DNA from 2 places in the Brevibacillus sp. NRRL NRS-603 genome. Region 2 is predicted to be linked to the other one. Evidence: a T-box and tRNA genes for the amino acid it is inferred to sense, from the RefSeq annotation. Region 2 holds a T-box; the other holds one or more tRNA genes.
The links. A T-box is a leader RNA that pairs with one kind of tRNA and senses whether it is charged. The one in region 2 lies ahead of thrS (threonine--tRNA ligase), so its partner is inferred to be a tRNA-Thr.

Region 1 (7,669 bases), on a different contig from region 2:
CCTAGACCGGTCAAGAGAGCAGAAAGAATGATCAAGACAGCTGCTGTAGGATTCCCAGCGGTTTTCTCCGTAAAATCGAAGTAGTTAATGAACATTTCTTGTATCCCTTGTCCGATCATACAAATGCCGCCACCCACTAAAAATGCCCGGGTAAAATTACGCAAAAGCGGTCGCGGAGGCTCGTGCGTCTTTGCCAATTGCTGATACTCTTGCTGGACGGGAGTCAGCTTTTTCTTTTTTTGATTTGCCATGTCACCCACTCCTTTTTACCGCATCATGAACGGTTTCACTTGATCAATAATCTGTTGTAGCTGTTCCGAATCGGTTTGGTAGGTATGTTTCATTTGTTCATTTTTTGTACTAAGTGCGTACAGCTCCAGATCCGCCTGACATTTTTTCAATGTAGCAAAAGCCAGCTTCATGGCTTGGGCCCCAGGAACCATCAGTTTATCGTCATAGAGGTCGAGATAGAGCTCTCCACCTTTGTCTACTTGCCCGAGGAAAACATTTTCCAGAGCCACTCCCGCTTTTTGCAGCTCCGTGCGAACCCATCTGCGATTCAGACCTGCTGTTGCCAGGGGCTCGTCCATGATCACCCCATCCATAATGACCACTTGATTTTCTTCCGAAGGAGCCACTGTCAATTCAAGGTGTTTGGGTGTTACCGGCTGACTCTCTGATTTTAATAGGACACTGATTTCCCCGCTTGTTTCCATTAACGCAAACTCTACATCGGCTACTCGGAACACATTTTTGACTCGTAATTGTTCCATTAAGTCTTCCGCGGTCAATCGTTCCTTTTTCAGATTGTCTTCCAAAATTTTGCCTTCCTTGATGAGAACCGTTGATTTGCTTTCAAAAAAGTCACGGAGAAACTTGCTTTTGAGTGAAAGCCACTCCATTACTACAGGGAAGAGCGCAAAAACACCCATGGCGATCAAACTATGATAGATCGGTCCATCCATTTCGGTTGCCATGAAGGCCGCAATCGAGCCGATGCTGATGCCGACGATATATTCGATGTATGTAAGTTGCTTGATTTGCCTTTTCCCAATGATCTTCGTCAGTAAAAATAAGTACGCAACTGCACCAACAGCACGCAACGTGATATTTAACCAATCAGGCATAAGCCACCTCCATCACCTGAGGTGATTTTTATAGATAGTAAAACCAAGAGAAAGGGAGTCCCTCTCCCTTTCCCAACACTTCCTAGAATCCCTTAAACTGTGGTTCTTCCTTTTCCAGCTCCGTTACACGCTGCTGGAGGTTATCTACAATGGATTGCGTTTGCTCTGCTGCTTGCGAATACAATTGCTTTGCTTTCTTGTTTTGCGTGCTAAGAGCAAACGTTTCAAAATCTGCTTGTGCGCCTTTCAAGCTGGCAAGCGTTTGTTTTACTTGTGCTCCTACTGTCATATCCACTCACCTCCTAACACATATAGAATCCGCCTCCACCCATTATTTAATGCGGTAATCTACCCCATTTTCATCTGCCAATAATTTCCCTTTCCTGGAAAAGTAAAAAGAGAGACACCATAGGTGCCTCCCCTTCATCCAGCTTATTAGATTAGCCACGTCCAGCCAATTGTTGCTCAGCAAAGGAGACAAGACGTTTTGTAATCTCTCCTCCAACTGAACCGTTTTGACGGGAAGTGGTGTCTGCTCCGAGCTGAACGCCGAATTCGGATGCGATTTCGTATTTCAGTTGATCCAGAGCTTGGTTTGCTTGAGGAACCAGCAAGTTGTTACGAGATCCGCTGTTGTTGTTAGCCATCTATATCACCTCCTCGTCGTTGGTAAGTTTAATATGTGTGAAGTTTTGCTTGTTCATGCGTCCTTTTTTCCTTCCAATTTTAGTCTGTTAATTGGAGAAGAGTCTGAGCAATTCGATGAGCTGCTTCCGGTCGCCCCAGCTTGTCCAAACCTCCTGCAAAAGCATCCCTTTTCTCAGGCTGACGCCATGACCTGATGATCTCTTTGATTTCTACCGGCGTTTCAGCCAAAATCGCCGCTTGTTGCTCGAGTAAAAAGGAACAATTATGCTTTTCTTGTCCGGGCAATGGGTGGAATAAAATGAGCGGTGTCTTAAGGGCAAGTGACTCCGCGCACGAAATACCACCTGGCTTTGTTATATAGGCGTCTGCTGCTCCAATCCACTGCCACATTTGCGGTTCAAACCCTTTCAATATAAAACGATGACAGGTGGCCTCCGTACCTAGCAAGTCCGCCAGTCGTCTGTACAGGCTTGCATTCTTCCCTGTTACGACTACGATCTGCAATGGTTGCTCTTCCAACAGCAACTCTCGTACGACCTGCTCCACTCCACCATAACCGCCTTCTCCCCCACCAATCAGCACGGTGAATTGATCTGGCACGAGTCCAAGCTGTTTTTTCAAAGCCGCTTTGTCGGTATGCAGCGCTGTAGTAAAAGCAGGACGAACTGGAATGCCATAAACATGGATTTTTTCCGGTGCAATCCCATAGCGCTTGATTAGAGTTTGCGCAATTTGCTCATGTGCTACCATGTACGCATCAATTGCTGGATGAACCCAAAACCGATTAATATGGAAGTCTGTGGGCACACAAACGAGCTGGAAAGGCTTGGATACCTTTCTTTTCGCTTCTGCCAATGCGGACAAGCAGTATGCATGCGTAGCGATGACGACATCTGGTTTCTCTTCTTGCAACAGTTGGTTGGTTAATCTTGGGGATAGCCACCATCCCAGTGCTTTGGTCAATACTCTGCCCAGCAATTCTTCCTGTTCATAGATGCGTTGCCATACTGGTTGACCGTAGCGCAGCATATTGCGATAAAAAAAATGAGAGAGCACACGTAAGCTTGGACTGGCGGTTTTCAGCCCTCCCACCACTCGCGCCGATCGTGCCCCCTCCTTTTCCATTAAAGCTTCTTGCAAAGCTTCGGCAGCCATCCGATGGCCACTCCCTGCCCATTCCTCTGTTACTAACAGAAACCGCTTTGCCATTAGTAGGACTCTCCTAGAGGCTGCTTGCCCTCAGCATATCGATTGAGTAATAATTCCTTGGACATATAGACGCGCTTTAAGGGCATTTCATGATTCCATGATTGCAATCGTTGCTTTCCATTGGGATGCACGAATCTGAGCATGAGACGCAAGTACCATCGCTTGTATCGAAAAAACCAGGACATGGGTACATCAGAAATCGAGAAGCCCAAAGGTTTTACCCCTTTATGTAGCATAGTAGTTCCCACTATCCCTTTTATTTGATCTTTATTTTCCATGGAATTCAGGAACGTGGCTAGCTGCGGCAGTGACTCGAGGATATGTCTACGCAAGAGAAGTGCCACGCGCAGTTCATCCTTTACTTCTTTGCACAGGGTAGCAAAGTAATAATTGTGTATATGTAGCTTTAAGATCAAATCCCCTTCATGAATAATACAATTATCAGTAGTAACGAGTGGCTCTCCCCGATAGCGTAAAACAACAACCCGAAATATATTTTTTCCTTTTTCAATATAGGTAAGTCTGGTGCAGCGTTGGTAGATTTCATCCCAGTATCCCCATAGCATCAAGAGGCTTGTATTCATTTCGAAAAAGTTCCTTTCCCGCTATGTTTTCATTGAGCATAGTATGCCCAAGAATGTACAATCCTCATCACCTTTTCACGTCCTTTTCATCCGCCCCCAAAACATGACTACTACAGCAGCAAATACAGGCAACCACATATGGTTGAGAAGCAAAGGATTCACCCACTTCCAGACATACGGATCCTGAAGACACATATCAACTGCTGTAAAAGTAAGAATTCCGCCACCAATGATCACCATACTGGGAAAACGATTCATCATGTGGGCAATCCACACACTTCCCCACATTAATAATGGAATGCTCATCGCTAACCCCAGCAAAACTAACCATAAATCGCCATGTGCTGCTCCACCAACTGCCAAAACATTGTCCAAACTCATGACAAAATCTGCTACTATGATAGTCCTGACTGCCTGACCAATTGTCTGATTATGCGATACGTCTGCGAGCTCTTCATTCTCGCCCAGCATCAGCTTACACGCGATCCATAGCAATAATAATCCCCCGATCGCCTTCACGAGAGGAATATCCAACATCCAGGTAGTCATTCCCGTTAAAACAATTCGCAAGACGATTGCACCCAACGTCCCATATAAAATCGCCCGTTTTCTCTCCTGTTGAGGGAGTCCGCGGCAGGCCATACCTATGACCACAGCATTGTCACTGCTTAATACCAGATCGATCATGAAGATGTGTACAAGACCTAGCCAAAAATACTCGCCCATCCCTGCCTCCCTGGTCCAATAAAGTTCGTCCATTCTACTTTATGCGACTGGAATCGGACTCATGATTGAATATTCTTCCGAAAAAAGGCGGTTTTCAGCGGATTTTGTAGATAAAAACTTCCGAAAAAAATACATTTTATTGCGAAATCAGGCTAATTATACCTTGTCTAAATTAGGCATTTTCCCTTACGATTTTAATGGGGTGGATAAGAGATGGTGGAGACCGTGACGCTAAACCTTTATGACGTTTCTAGAAAGATTTTAGACTTAACACCAAGTATCACCACAATATGGCTGCAAGAAATTGTTCGCAGCATGGAAATTCCCGTAACCATTCCTCGCGATTTTGCGGAAAAACGAACAGTGCTCTTGGCTCGCTATCTAGTTGAGGATGTAGATCATGACATGCAGACTTGGGCATTAGATATGGGAGAATGGCTTCGTTCGCAGGAATTCCCTTTCTCCTCCATTTTGCGCACATATCAATTGTACCGGAATGTATTCTGGCGGGTTCTCCAACCAGAATTACAGAGATGGTCCCTCTCCTCGCAAGAAATGCACTATTTGGAAAGCCAACTGGGCAAGGCCATGGATGAAAGTGTCTTCTGGGCTGTTTATCACTTTGAACAAATGATGAATAAAGAGCTGGTCCAAAAGGAAGAAACGATCTCCTATTTGCATAACGACAAACTGACCATGCTCGGAAAAATTGCCGCCAATATGGCTCATGAGCTACGCAATCCTTTGTGCGCCATTGAAGGTTTCCTGAAGCTGATCGGCGAGTCTACGCAGGAACAGGCCCAGCTTCAGACGTATATCCAAGTCGTCATGCATGAGTTTGAGAATTTACATCGGCAACTGACCGGATTCCTCAGCTTTTCAAAAAAACCAATTCTCGATGAAATTTTTAAAACCGTTCAAGTAGAAGAACTGCTTGAAGAAGTAGAGATGCTGATTACGCCTCGCCTAGTGGGAGAAAACATACGTTTTGAAAAACAAATCCACCCCTGCTCACTCGCATGTTATGAAGAAGGCTTGAAGCAAGTTGTCGTCAATCTATTAAACAATGCCATCGACGCCGTGCAAAATCGTACAGACAAGTATATTCATGTCATTTCCACTTCTTCAGATGGATGGCTCTATTTGAGTGTGGAAAACAACGGCGAAAGGATTTCACCCGAGATCGTGGAAAATCTTTTTCAACCATTCTTTACGACTAAACAAAATGGGACGGGTATTGGCTTGTCCATCTGCAAAAATATTATCGAAAAGCATCAAGGCACGATCCATTGTGATTCCAATGAAAAACGCACACGCTTTATCGTTTCTCTGCCGATTGCAAATGCCCAGGAAGTCGGACCGAGAATGGAGGCTCTCTAGGTCTCTCTTTTTTGAATCACGTAAAAAAGCCCCCTGACAATGCAGGAGGCAAGGCAAGAGATCCGTTACCAATTTCATCGGTAAGCGATCTTAGTTTTACTGTACACGAAAACATATGTTGCTACCATAGAAAACGTCAGACAGCTTTCGACAAACTTTTATACCTGTATTGAACAAAGGCTTATCTATTCAACTGTTGGATAAGCCTTCATACTTTTGCCTCAAGTAAAAATAGGCCAGCTTTCCTAGACACAAAAAAAACAGAGAACCTATTGGCTCTCTGCTTTATGTATGGAGCGGGTGATGGGAATCGAACCCACGCGACCAGCTTGGAAGGCTGGAGTTCTACCATTGAACTACACCCGCATCAAAATAGATGCTGGTGCCGAGGACCGGACTTGAACCGGTACGGGAGAAACTCCCGACAGATTTTAAGTCTGTTGCGTCTGCCCATTCCGCCACCCCGGCAAACCTGTAAAACGTGGGCAAATCATGGTCGGGAAGACAGGATTCGAACCTGCGACCCCTTGGTCCCAAGCCAAGTACTCTACCAAGCTGAGCTACTTCCCGATTAATTATCATCTTCATTTTTTAAGATGAAGATGCGTGCCCTGAGAGATTCGAACTCCCGACCTTTTGATTCGTAGTCAAACGCTCTATCCAGCTGAGCTAAGGGCACATGTTATGGAGCGGACGAAGGGTCTCGAACCCTCGACCTTCGCCTTGGCAAGGCGACGCTCTACCAATTGAGCTACGTCCGCATTGTAAGAAGAAGTTGATTGGTGCGGTCGAGAGGACTTGAACCTCCACGGTGTTGCCACCACTAGAACCTGAATCTAGCGCGTCTGCCAATTCCGCCACGACCGCATTTTCCCATCCAAGTAGCCAGAGCTGTTAACAAGCTGACTTTCACTTTTTGGGGTTATATAAACTGGTGAGCCATGAAGGACTCGAACCTTCGACCCTCTGATTAAAAGTCAGATGCTCTACCAACTGAGCTAATGGCTCATGAAAAATGGTGGGGAGAGACGGATTCGAACCGCCGAACCCGGAGGGAGCAGATTTACAGTCTGCCGTGTTTAGCCACTTCACTATCTCCCCAATTTCATGGTGCCGGCAATAGGACTTGAACCCACAACCCCCTGATTACAAGTCAGGTGCTCTACCAATTGAGCTATACCGGCATATCTTTAATTATGGCATATCTTTAATGAAAAATCAACGTTTTTTTATTCCGTTAAACCTTTTTCATTTTTATGAACTATGCCATCTCGTTAAGAAAGATGGCGGAGCTGACGGGACTCGAACCCGCGACCTCCGGTGTGACAGACCGGCGTGAACTCCAACTTCACCACAGCTCCATATTTGGTTGCACCCACTGGGTACTCGATCCTACTTGATCAAGAAGATTACTCGATGTAGAGCAAGTAGAAAATTTGGTTGCGGGAGCAGGATTTGAACCTGCGACCTTCGGGTTATGAGCCCGACGAGCTACCGAGCTGCTCCATCCCGCGATAGTCAGGACGACTGAGTGTCAGTGTTGCCACAGGACGTGGCGCTTTTAGCTGACCTTCCTTGCCCTTTGATATTAGTGGTGGAGGCTGACGGGATCGAACCGCCGACCCTCTGCTTGTAAGGCAGATGCTCTCCCAGCTGAGCTAAGCCTCCAAATCACCTACTAGATGTAGGGATTTTTCTAGGTGACCCGTAGGGGATTCGAACCCCTGTATGACAGCGTGAAAGGCTGCTGTGTTAAACCGCTTCACCAACGGGCCATTTTCAATAGGTTACTTCTGGTGCTCCCGACAGGAATCGAACCTGCGACCTCTTCCTTACCATGGAAACGCTCTACCGACTGAGCTACAGGAGCATATTATGGCTCCTCGGGACGGACTCGAACCGCCGACCGATCGGTTAACAGCCGATTGCTCTACCAACTGAGCTACCGAGGAACGTTGAAGGATTTATTCCTTCAAAACTGAATACGCATGATTG
Region 2 (7,669 bases):
TTTTTACGAAGCGAGGTATTATGCTGAGCAACGTCGTGCATTCGGGAAGCCAATCGATCAGTACCCGATGGTAAAAGAAATGCTTGTGAGCCTCTTATTGGATACGGAGGTCAGCACGGGTGCGGTGTTTGATATGATTGCTGTCTATGATCGCTTGCAGTCTCATTCTGCGAGCAAAGAGGATAACGCGCTTGCCCGCCTGCTGATTCCTTTGCTGAAATACCGTACAGGGGAAGAGGCTGTCGAATCGACCCATACCGCAATTGAAATTCATGGCGGTAACGGCTATATCGAGGAATACGTGACGCCGCGTCTGTTGCGTGATGCGCAAGTTTTGACCGTATGGGAGGGCACCTCGAATATACTGGCACTCGATATTTTGCGTGTGATGCAAAAAGAAAACAGCCACGAAGTGTTTAGCCGGTTGCTTCGGGAGCGCATAGCTGGCTGGAAGCATGCCTTTTCACAGCCGTACGCCGAGTTGATTCGGACGCAATTGGCCATTCTGGAGGAAAATATCGCCTATCTCATGCAACAGACCCATGATTATGTAACGTACAAATTAAAAACGCTCGCGGATCATATGGTAGATTTGTACACCTTATCATGCATCGTCAGTGAAGCAGAGGATCAGGTGACACGTGAGGGAAATGCCCGGAAATACATTTTGGCAAAGCTGTATGCAAAAAAGCATTTCCATTCACAAGAAAAGCGGGGGATACAAGCTGATTCTTTGCTAGATGTACAATTCTTCACCCAACTGGTGGAGTATCAGTCTGTCAGCGTAGAAGAGTGGGCCCAACAGTCTGGTATTGTTCCGACCCGATAATCAAAAAGCGCCGTTAGACCACTTTTTGGGTGGCTAAGGCGCTTATGATTTTTACGCATACCGTTTGCGGCGAATGCTCCAAATAAACCAGATCGCAGCAACTACGCTTGCGACCGCCAGCAGCGTGATCTCAAAGTATTCGTCGATCAGAACTTTTGCGTGTTTTCCGTATAAATAAAACAAGGTGCCAATCAGATAAAACTTTAATCCGCGCCCAATGATCGCATAAAACATGAGCTTGGTCAGCGAGTAATTGAATACGCCAGAGAGCACAGTGAAAACCTTGAAAGGAATGGGGGTAAAAGCTCCAATCAATACGGCAGCATCCCCGTTTTTTGCGAATTTTTCCGTCGCTACGATAACCCATTTTTCAGGGAGAATCTTGTGCAAAAGCGGTTTTCCCAGCCATTTCCCCAACAAAAATCCGATGGGGGCGCCGAGGACGGAAGCAGTAAAAGCTACTGTAGCAAACTGAATCGCTGAGTCTGGATCGAGCAGACTCATCGCAATTTGCATAAAAAACGGAGGAATCGGACTAATAAATGAGTCCAAAAATGCCATGGCTGCGAGTCCCCACATCCCATATTGCATAAATAGCTGTGTGATATGTTCGAGCATGAGCATCTCCTTACGAGGTTTTTTCTATTGTAGCCATCTTATGCCAGTTTGTCCAAAGAAAGACCACAACGGAAGTAAGATACCGGAAGGAAAAATGAGGAAATAGGACGATTGACTCATTAAGTAGTTTCCAAAATATCCCGATCATAAGTGGGTGTGGAATGTCATGACGAAAGGGATATTTGTTAAATGAAAATGCCATTATCTATCAAAGTCATTCAAGGGTTTATGCTGTTACAAGTCATCGTATTGGGAGGCCTCTATTTTGTGGTTTCACAGGCAGATCCGATGAACTTGAGCCACTGGGCCAGTAAAATGGTTTTCAACGTGGTGACGATGCCAGAAGATATGTTGGATCAAAGCTACGTGTTAGGGAGAATGCAAGGAAGATTAATGTTTCCGCTGATCATCACCACTTTATTGTTCTTCTTCATACAGATGAGGTTACTAAAATCGTCGATTGTCTGCATAAGTTTGGCGATTTTACTGGATATAAGCAATGGAACTTTCTTGATCGCCATCGTGTATGTAACCCTTCTTTTGGTGGTGACCCACAACAAACAATCGAAGATATATTTTAATCGGGAGCATCATGAAGTTACGCAGACGGTTTCAAAATAAAAAATGAGTGTTCCAATGAGCTTATCCTAGGTCGAATATTGGTAATGAAGTCCTTGTTTTTCATTGACGCTAGGAAAGATTATCCACTAAAATGTAGGGAAACAGGACAAACATCATGGGAGGAACCAATGAAAACATTGGGTTCGGGAAAAGTCGTTTTCTATGCACCAAACGGGACTAGCTTGCAATTATCAGGGGAAATTGACGTACGTGGTGATCGGGTCTCCATAACAGAAATCATCTATTTTAATGGCCAGCCAAACGGAGCGCGCGAAACGAATTTGCCACTCGCACAAACCGTGATTTACTGGGAACCAGAAGTGTACGAACAGATCGGATATGAAGAACAATAAGAATTATTGCGATTCCAAACCCTGTCTCTTGCAGGGTTTTTTCGCGTATGGCAGCGTATCTGCCAGCACCTCGAGCTATAGCCGATGTCCCGGTATTGTGTTATGATGTGGGATGGAATTTACGTATGGTACAAGGAGTGATCCTTATGATCGATTCTATATTGGAACGTGCTCTCGCAGGTGAACGACTGGGTCTCGAAGACGGTCTGGCTTTGTTTGCGAGCAATGAAATCGAAAAGATCGGACATTACGCCAATCTGGTCATGCAGAAGCATCATCCAGAACCGATTGCGACCTTTGTCATCAGTCGCAACGTCAATTACACGAACGTATGTGACACGTATTGCCGTTTTTGTGCCTTTTATCGTCGCCCAGGCTCCTCTGAAGGATACGTTCTTCCCAGAGAGACTATTTTCCAAAAAATTCAGGAGACCGTGGACGTTGGCGGTACGGAAATCCTGATGCAAGGCGGTACCAATCCCGATCTGAAGCTGGATTATTACACCGACCTCTTGCGGGCGATCAAAGAACGCTTCCCGCAGATTACGATGCACTCTCTGTCTGTAGCGGAAGTAATGAAAATTGCGGAAGTTTCCAACATGTCTGTCGAGGAAGTCCTGAAAGAACTGAAGGCAGCGGGTCTGGATTCCTTGCCGGGAGCGGGTGGCGAAATCCTCGATGACCGTACACGTCGCAAGATTTCCCGATTGAAGGGCTCTTGGACTGACTGGATTGATACCCAAAAAGCCGCACACCGTGCAGGCTTGCCTGGTACAGCTACAATGGTTATTGGTTTTGGGGAAGAGATGGAGGAGCGCGTACTTTCTCTGTTGCGCATTCGCGATGCACAAGATGAGACAGGCGGATTCAAAGCGTTCATCGTCTGGACATTCCAACCGGACAACACCAATATGAAGGCTGTCAACAACACGCCAGAGGAATACTTGAAAACACTGGCAATTAGCCGCTTGATGCTGGATAATATCGAAAACTTCCAATCTTCCTGGGTGACGATGGGCCCGCATTACGGTCAGCTTTCTCTCTCTTACGGAGCGAACGATTTCGGCCAAACGATGATGGAAGAAAACGTTGTTTCCGCAGCGGCATGTACGTACAAGGTCAACACGAACCAAATATTGGAGCTCATTCGCGGCGCAGGCAAAATTCCTGCACAGCGCAATACACAGTATGACATTCTGCGCGTTTTCAAAGACGGCGAGATGGCAGAACGTGATTTTGTCATGCAAAACTAAAAAACCTCTAAACGCTTCTCTGATCCCCTTAACAAAGGGAAATCGGCAGGGAAGCGTTTTTTGGTTTTTAATCAGGAATTTTTTACCTGCAACCTTCCCTGAGTTTCCAACCGTTTAAAAGTATATCGCTCCTGACGGGACATATACTGTAACTACAATGGCGGTTGGGGGGATGGTTATGCAGACGTTTCGCGTATTGCTGGAGAATGTCCCTGAGCATTGTGACACCTATCGGGCTATCGTAAATGAGATGACGGAGCGGGTCAACACTGCACCGGTGCGCATTACATACAGGGAGCAAGAAGAGAATGGATACCTCTTGTTCTACTTTCAAAGCTGGTGTGAGAGTGAGTATGACGCGCAGACCATCGAGTGGGCGAGAGCCTTCGTTGCTCTTACATTAGCCGAATGGGTCATTCAGGTGAGGGAACCGAGAATTATGGAAGAAATGGCCGCTGACTTACTCGCTGCCGAACAGATGGAAACCGAGTGGGCGGAGATATTTCCTTATATTCAACGCATGTGCGAAGAAGTAGAGCTGGATGGCAGGGAGTTGTTAACGGCTACCACACGCAAGGCAAATGTATATCGCAAAGTTTTCACCTATCTGGAGTGGGAGCGAACGATTAATGTCTTGGGCTTCGTCCGGTTTCGATTGCAGGAGCATTGGAACGAACTGTTCGAACTTGTGGAAACTGGCATTGATGAATATCTGGAAGACAAGCAATACCAAGAGTTTGTCGAGCTGTTGCGCTATTTCATTGCTGTACAGGAAACTAAGCAGGAAATCGTTCATGTCGTTCCTAGTGTGGACAAACCTTTCCATCTTTATGATAAAAAAGGGGATCGTCTTTGGCTTGAACAGTTAGATACCGTTCTGAACATGGACGAACAAAAATGCAGGGACGAGGATTATTTGGTCAGTGCTTTGGTTACACTGGCTCCTGAGAGTATCGTGCTCCATATGGCTTCGGAAAAGCCTGGGCTTGTACAGACGATCCGCAGTATTTTTGACGGTCGGCTCATTACTTGCCACTCTTGCTCGCTTTGCCTATCCGAGCGACGTGTACTTGACGGGAATAATCCCTCTAAACTATAATAGCAACAACAACTTTACATCGCTTATAAATACGATGAGAAGGACACGGACAATAGTAAGGACGCTATAGAGAGGCGGGCCACAGGCTGGAAGCTCGCTGCGAACTGTTATTGATCTACCACCTTCGAGTAGCTGCCGGGAACGAAGCGTAGGCTTTTATTATCGGTATGCCGGTTAAATACCGTTACATGGAATGAAGGAGTCTGTTTTTGTGAACAGACTTGAAGTAGGGTGGTACCGCGAGAACACACTCGTCCCTTTTTGGGGATGAGTGTTTTTTTATTTTCTCAACCAAACAAGATACAGGAAGGAAGAATCCACAGTGGCACAAATTCATGTTACTTTCCCAGATGGAGCCGTTCGTCAATACGACGCTGGGATTACTATCGAAGACATCGCAGGCTCCATTAGCTCTAGCCTGAAGAAAAAGGCAGTAGCTGGTAAAAAAGACGGCAAGGTTGTCGATCTGTACACAGAACTCACAGATGACGCAGCGATTGAAATCGTTACCCTCGATTCTGCCGATGGGTTGGAAGTATACCGCCACAGTACAGCTCACTTGCTCGCTCAAGCGGTAAAACGCATTTACGGCGCTGAAGTGAAGTTCGGAATCGGTCCTGTGATCGAAGATGGCTTCTACTACGACATGGATATTCCGGTTTCCCTTTCCCCAGAGGATTTGGGCAAAATCGAAGCAGAAATGGAAAAAATCGTGAAGGAAGATCTGCCAATTCGTCGCAAAGTTGTAAGCCGCGAAGAAGCGACTGCGATTTTCCAAGAGCTGAACGATCACCTGAAGCTGGAGCTGATTCGCGACCTGCCAGAGGATGCGACTATCACACTGTATGAGCAAGGCGAATTTTTCGACCTCTGTCGAGGACCGCACTTGCCGTCTACTGGCTACATCAAAGCATTTAAGCTGATGAGCGTGGCAGGTGCATACTGGCGCGGAAAAGCAGAAAACCAAGTTCTGCAACGCGTATACGGTACAGCTTGGCCGAAAAAAGCAGACATGGATGAATATCTCCACTTCATCGAAGAAGCGAAAAAGCGCGATCACCGCAAATTGGGTAAAGAACTGGGCCTGTTCATGTTCTCCGAGGAAGCACCGGGTATGCCGTTCTATCTGCCAAAAGGCTTCACTGTTCGCAACGAGCTGGAGCAATTCTCCCGCCGTCTGCAACAATTGGCACAATACACAGAAGTTCGCTCTCCGTTCCTCATGAACGAGCGTCTTTGGAAAGAATCCGGTCACTGGGATCACTACAAAGAGAACATGTACTTCTCTGAAGTAGACAACGCGACTTACGCCTTGAAGCCAATGAACTGCCCAGGTCACATGCTGATCTATAAAAACGAGATGCATTCTTACCGCGACCTGCCGATCCGTTACTCCGAGTTCGGGCAAGTTCACCGCCATGAGTACTCCGGGGCATTGAATGGAATGCTGCGGGTGCGCACCTTCTGCCAGGATGACGCGCACGTATTTGTCCGTCCTGATCAGATCGCGAGCGAAATCAAAGGCATGATCACTTTGATTGACAGCATCTACAAAGTATTTGGTTTCGAATACAGCGTGGCTCTGTCCACTCGTCCGGAAGATTCCATGGGCTCTGATGAGCTGTGGGAAGCAGCAGAAAGCTCTCTGAAAACAGTGTTGGAAGAGCTTGGCATGGCATATGAAATCAAAGATGGAGACGGTGCGTTCTACGGACCGAAGATCGACTTCCAAATTACCGACGCGCTGAAACGCCGTCACCAATGCGGAACGATCCAGCTGGACTTCCAAATGCCAGAGAAATTTGACCTGACTTATGTTGGTCAAGACAACGAGAAGCATCGTCCAGTTGTTTTGCACCGTGCGATGTACGGCTCCATGGAGCGCTTTATTGGTATCCTGATCGAGCACTACGCAGGTGCATTCCCGATTTGGCTGACACCAATCCAAGCACGCATCATGAACATCAGCGAAGTGCACATGCCATATGCAGAACAAGTAAGAGAAAAACTGCAACAAGCTGGCATTCGTGTAGAGCTGGATGGCCGCAATGAGAAAATCGGCTACAAAATCCGTGAAGCACAAGTTGAAAAAATCCCGTACATGCTGGTCATCGGTGAAAAAGAGGTGGCTGACGGTACACTGTCCGTCCGCAAACGCGGAGTGGGCGATGAAGGCGCGATGACAGTGGATGCGTTTGTAGAAAAAATCCGCGCTGAAATCAATGAAATGAAGTAAAAATGTTTAGAAGTAGAGCCGTCCTGAAGCTTCGGGCGGCTTTTTTTAATATATGCTTACTTGATACGTTTACTTGGAAAAGAGAACGGGAAAAGGATGTAGAGTAAGTAACTTATCGACATCAAGAAGAACAGCGGGGGATTCGCATGCGGGTAAGCATTAAGCAAAGACTGATAGCAGCATTTCTTGCCATTATTTTAATCCCGATTGGGGTGATTAGCTCATTTGTATATGTCAGTATGGAGGAGCGAATCCAGTCTTATTTTATTGAATCCTCGACAAAAGAAGTGGCTCAGGTAGACAACGCGATTAACTTGTATTTCGACTCGATTCGTGAAAACGTCAACCTGATAGCAAGCAGTCCCTTACTGAAAAGTGCAGATAACACCATCACGACGTATATGGACAAACCAACCAAAACCAAGCATACCCCACTGCAAAATGGCGGGGTAGAGGCAGCTATTTTTCAAGATTTCCTGCGATTTGTCGATTCTCATCCGAATACTGCATTTATTTATTTGGCGACCAAATACGGAGGATACATACAGTGGCCGACAGATGATGTCATTGCGAATTACGATCCGCGTACAAGAGATTGGTACAAAAACCCAATGGGGAATCCCGGAAAAGTGATTACGACAGATCCTTATCTCTATTTGG

Region 1: it encodes a tRNA-Thr, which carries the amino acid that the T-box ahead of thrS (threonine--tRNA ligase) is inferred to sense. The anticodon was not compared.

The regions. Positions count from the first base shown of each region.
Region 1 is NZ_PXZN01000016.1:12-7,680, reverse strand. Features, by position in the region: gene spoVAC (stage V sporulation protein AC) at 1-251, opposite strand, end outside; gene C7R94_RS15420 (DUF421 domain-containing protein) at 267-1,127, opposite strand; gene C7R94_RS15415 (DUF1657 domain-containing protein) at 1,210-1,416, opposite strand; gene C7R94_RS15410 (alpha/beta-type small acid-soluble spore protein) at 1,568-1,774, opposite strand; gene C7R94_RS15405 (MGDG synthase family glycosyltransferase) at 1,854-2,984, opposite strand; gene C7R94_RS15400 (YkoP family protein) at 2,984-3,568, opposite strand; gene C7R94_RS15395 (TerC family protein) at 3,644-4,294, opposite strand; gene C7R94_RS15390 (sensor histidine kinase) at 4,508-5,674, shown strand; tRNA gene C7R94_RS15385 (tRNA-Gly) at 5,967-6,040, opposite strand; tRNA gene C7R94_RS15380 (tRNA-Leu) at 6,055-6,142, opposite strand; tRNA gene C7R94_RS15375 (tRNA-Pro) at 6,168-6,244, opposite strand; tRNA gene C7R94_RS15370 (tRNA-Arg) at 6,280-6,353, opposite strand; tRNA gene C7R94_RS15365 (tRNA-Gly) at 6,360-6,435, opposite strand; tRNA gene C7R94_RS15360 (tRNA-Leu) at 6,455-6,541, opposite strand; tRNA gene C7R94_RS15355 (tRNA-Lys) at 6,607-6,682, opposite strand; tRNA gene C7R94_RS15350 (tRNA-Tyr) at 6,691-6,775, opposite strand; tRNA gene C7R94_RS15345 (tRNA-Thr) at 6,783-6,858, opposite strand; tRNA gene C7R94_RS15340 (tRNA-Asp) at 6,959-7,035, opposite strand; tRNA gene C7R94_RS15335 (tRNA-Met) at 7,112-7,188, opposite strand; tRNA gene C7R94_RS15330 (tRNA-Val) at 7,267-7,342, opposite strand; tRNA gene C7R94_RS15325 (tRNA-Glu) at 7,376-7,449, opposite strand; tRNA gene C7R94_RS15320 (tRNA-Thr) at 7,469-7,544, opposite strand; tRNA gene C7R94_RS15315 (tRNA-Asn) at 7,551-7,626, opposite strand.
Region 2 is NZ_PXZN01000026.1:376-8,044, reverse strand. Features, by position in the region: gene C7R94_RS20735 (acyl-CoA dehydrogenase family protein) at 1-829, shown strand, start outside; gene C7R94_RS20730 (YqaA family protein) at 881-1,447, opposite strand; gene C7R94_RS20725 (hypothetical protein) at 1,637-2,068, shown strand; gene C7R94_RS20720 (hypothetical protein) at 2,197-2,421, shown strand; gene mqnC (cyclic dehypoxanthinyl futalosine synthase) at 2,568-3,674, shown strand; gene ytxC (putative sporulation protein YtxC) at 3,853-4,773, shown strand; T-box leader at 4,799-5,035, shown strand; gene thrS (threonine--tRNA ligase) at 5,096-7,009, shown strand; partial or broken gene C7R94_RS20700 (cache domain-containing protein) at 7,156-7,669, shown strand, end outside.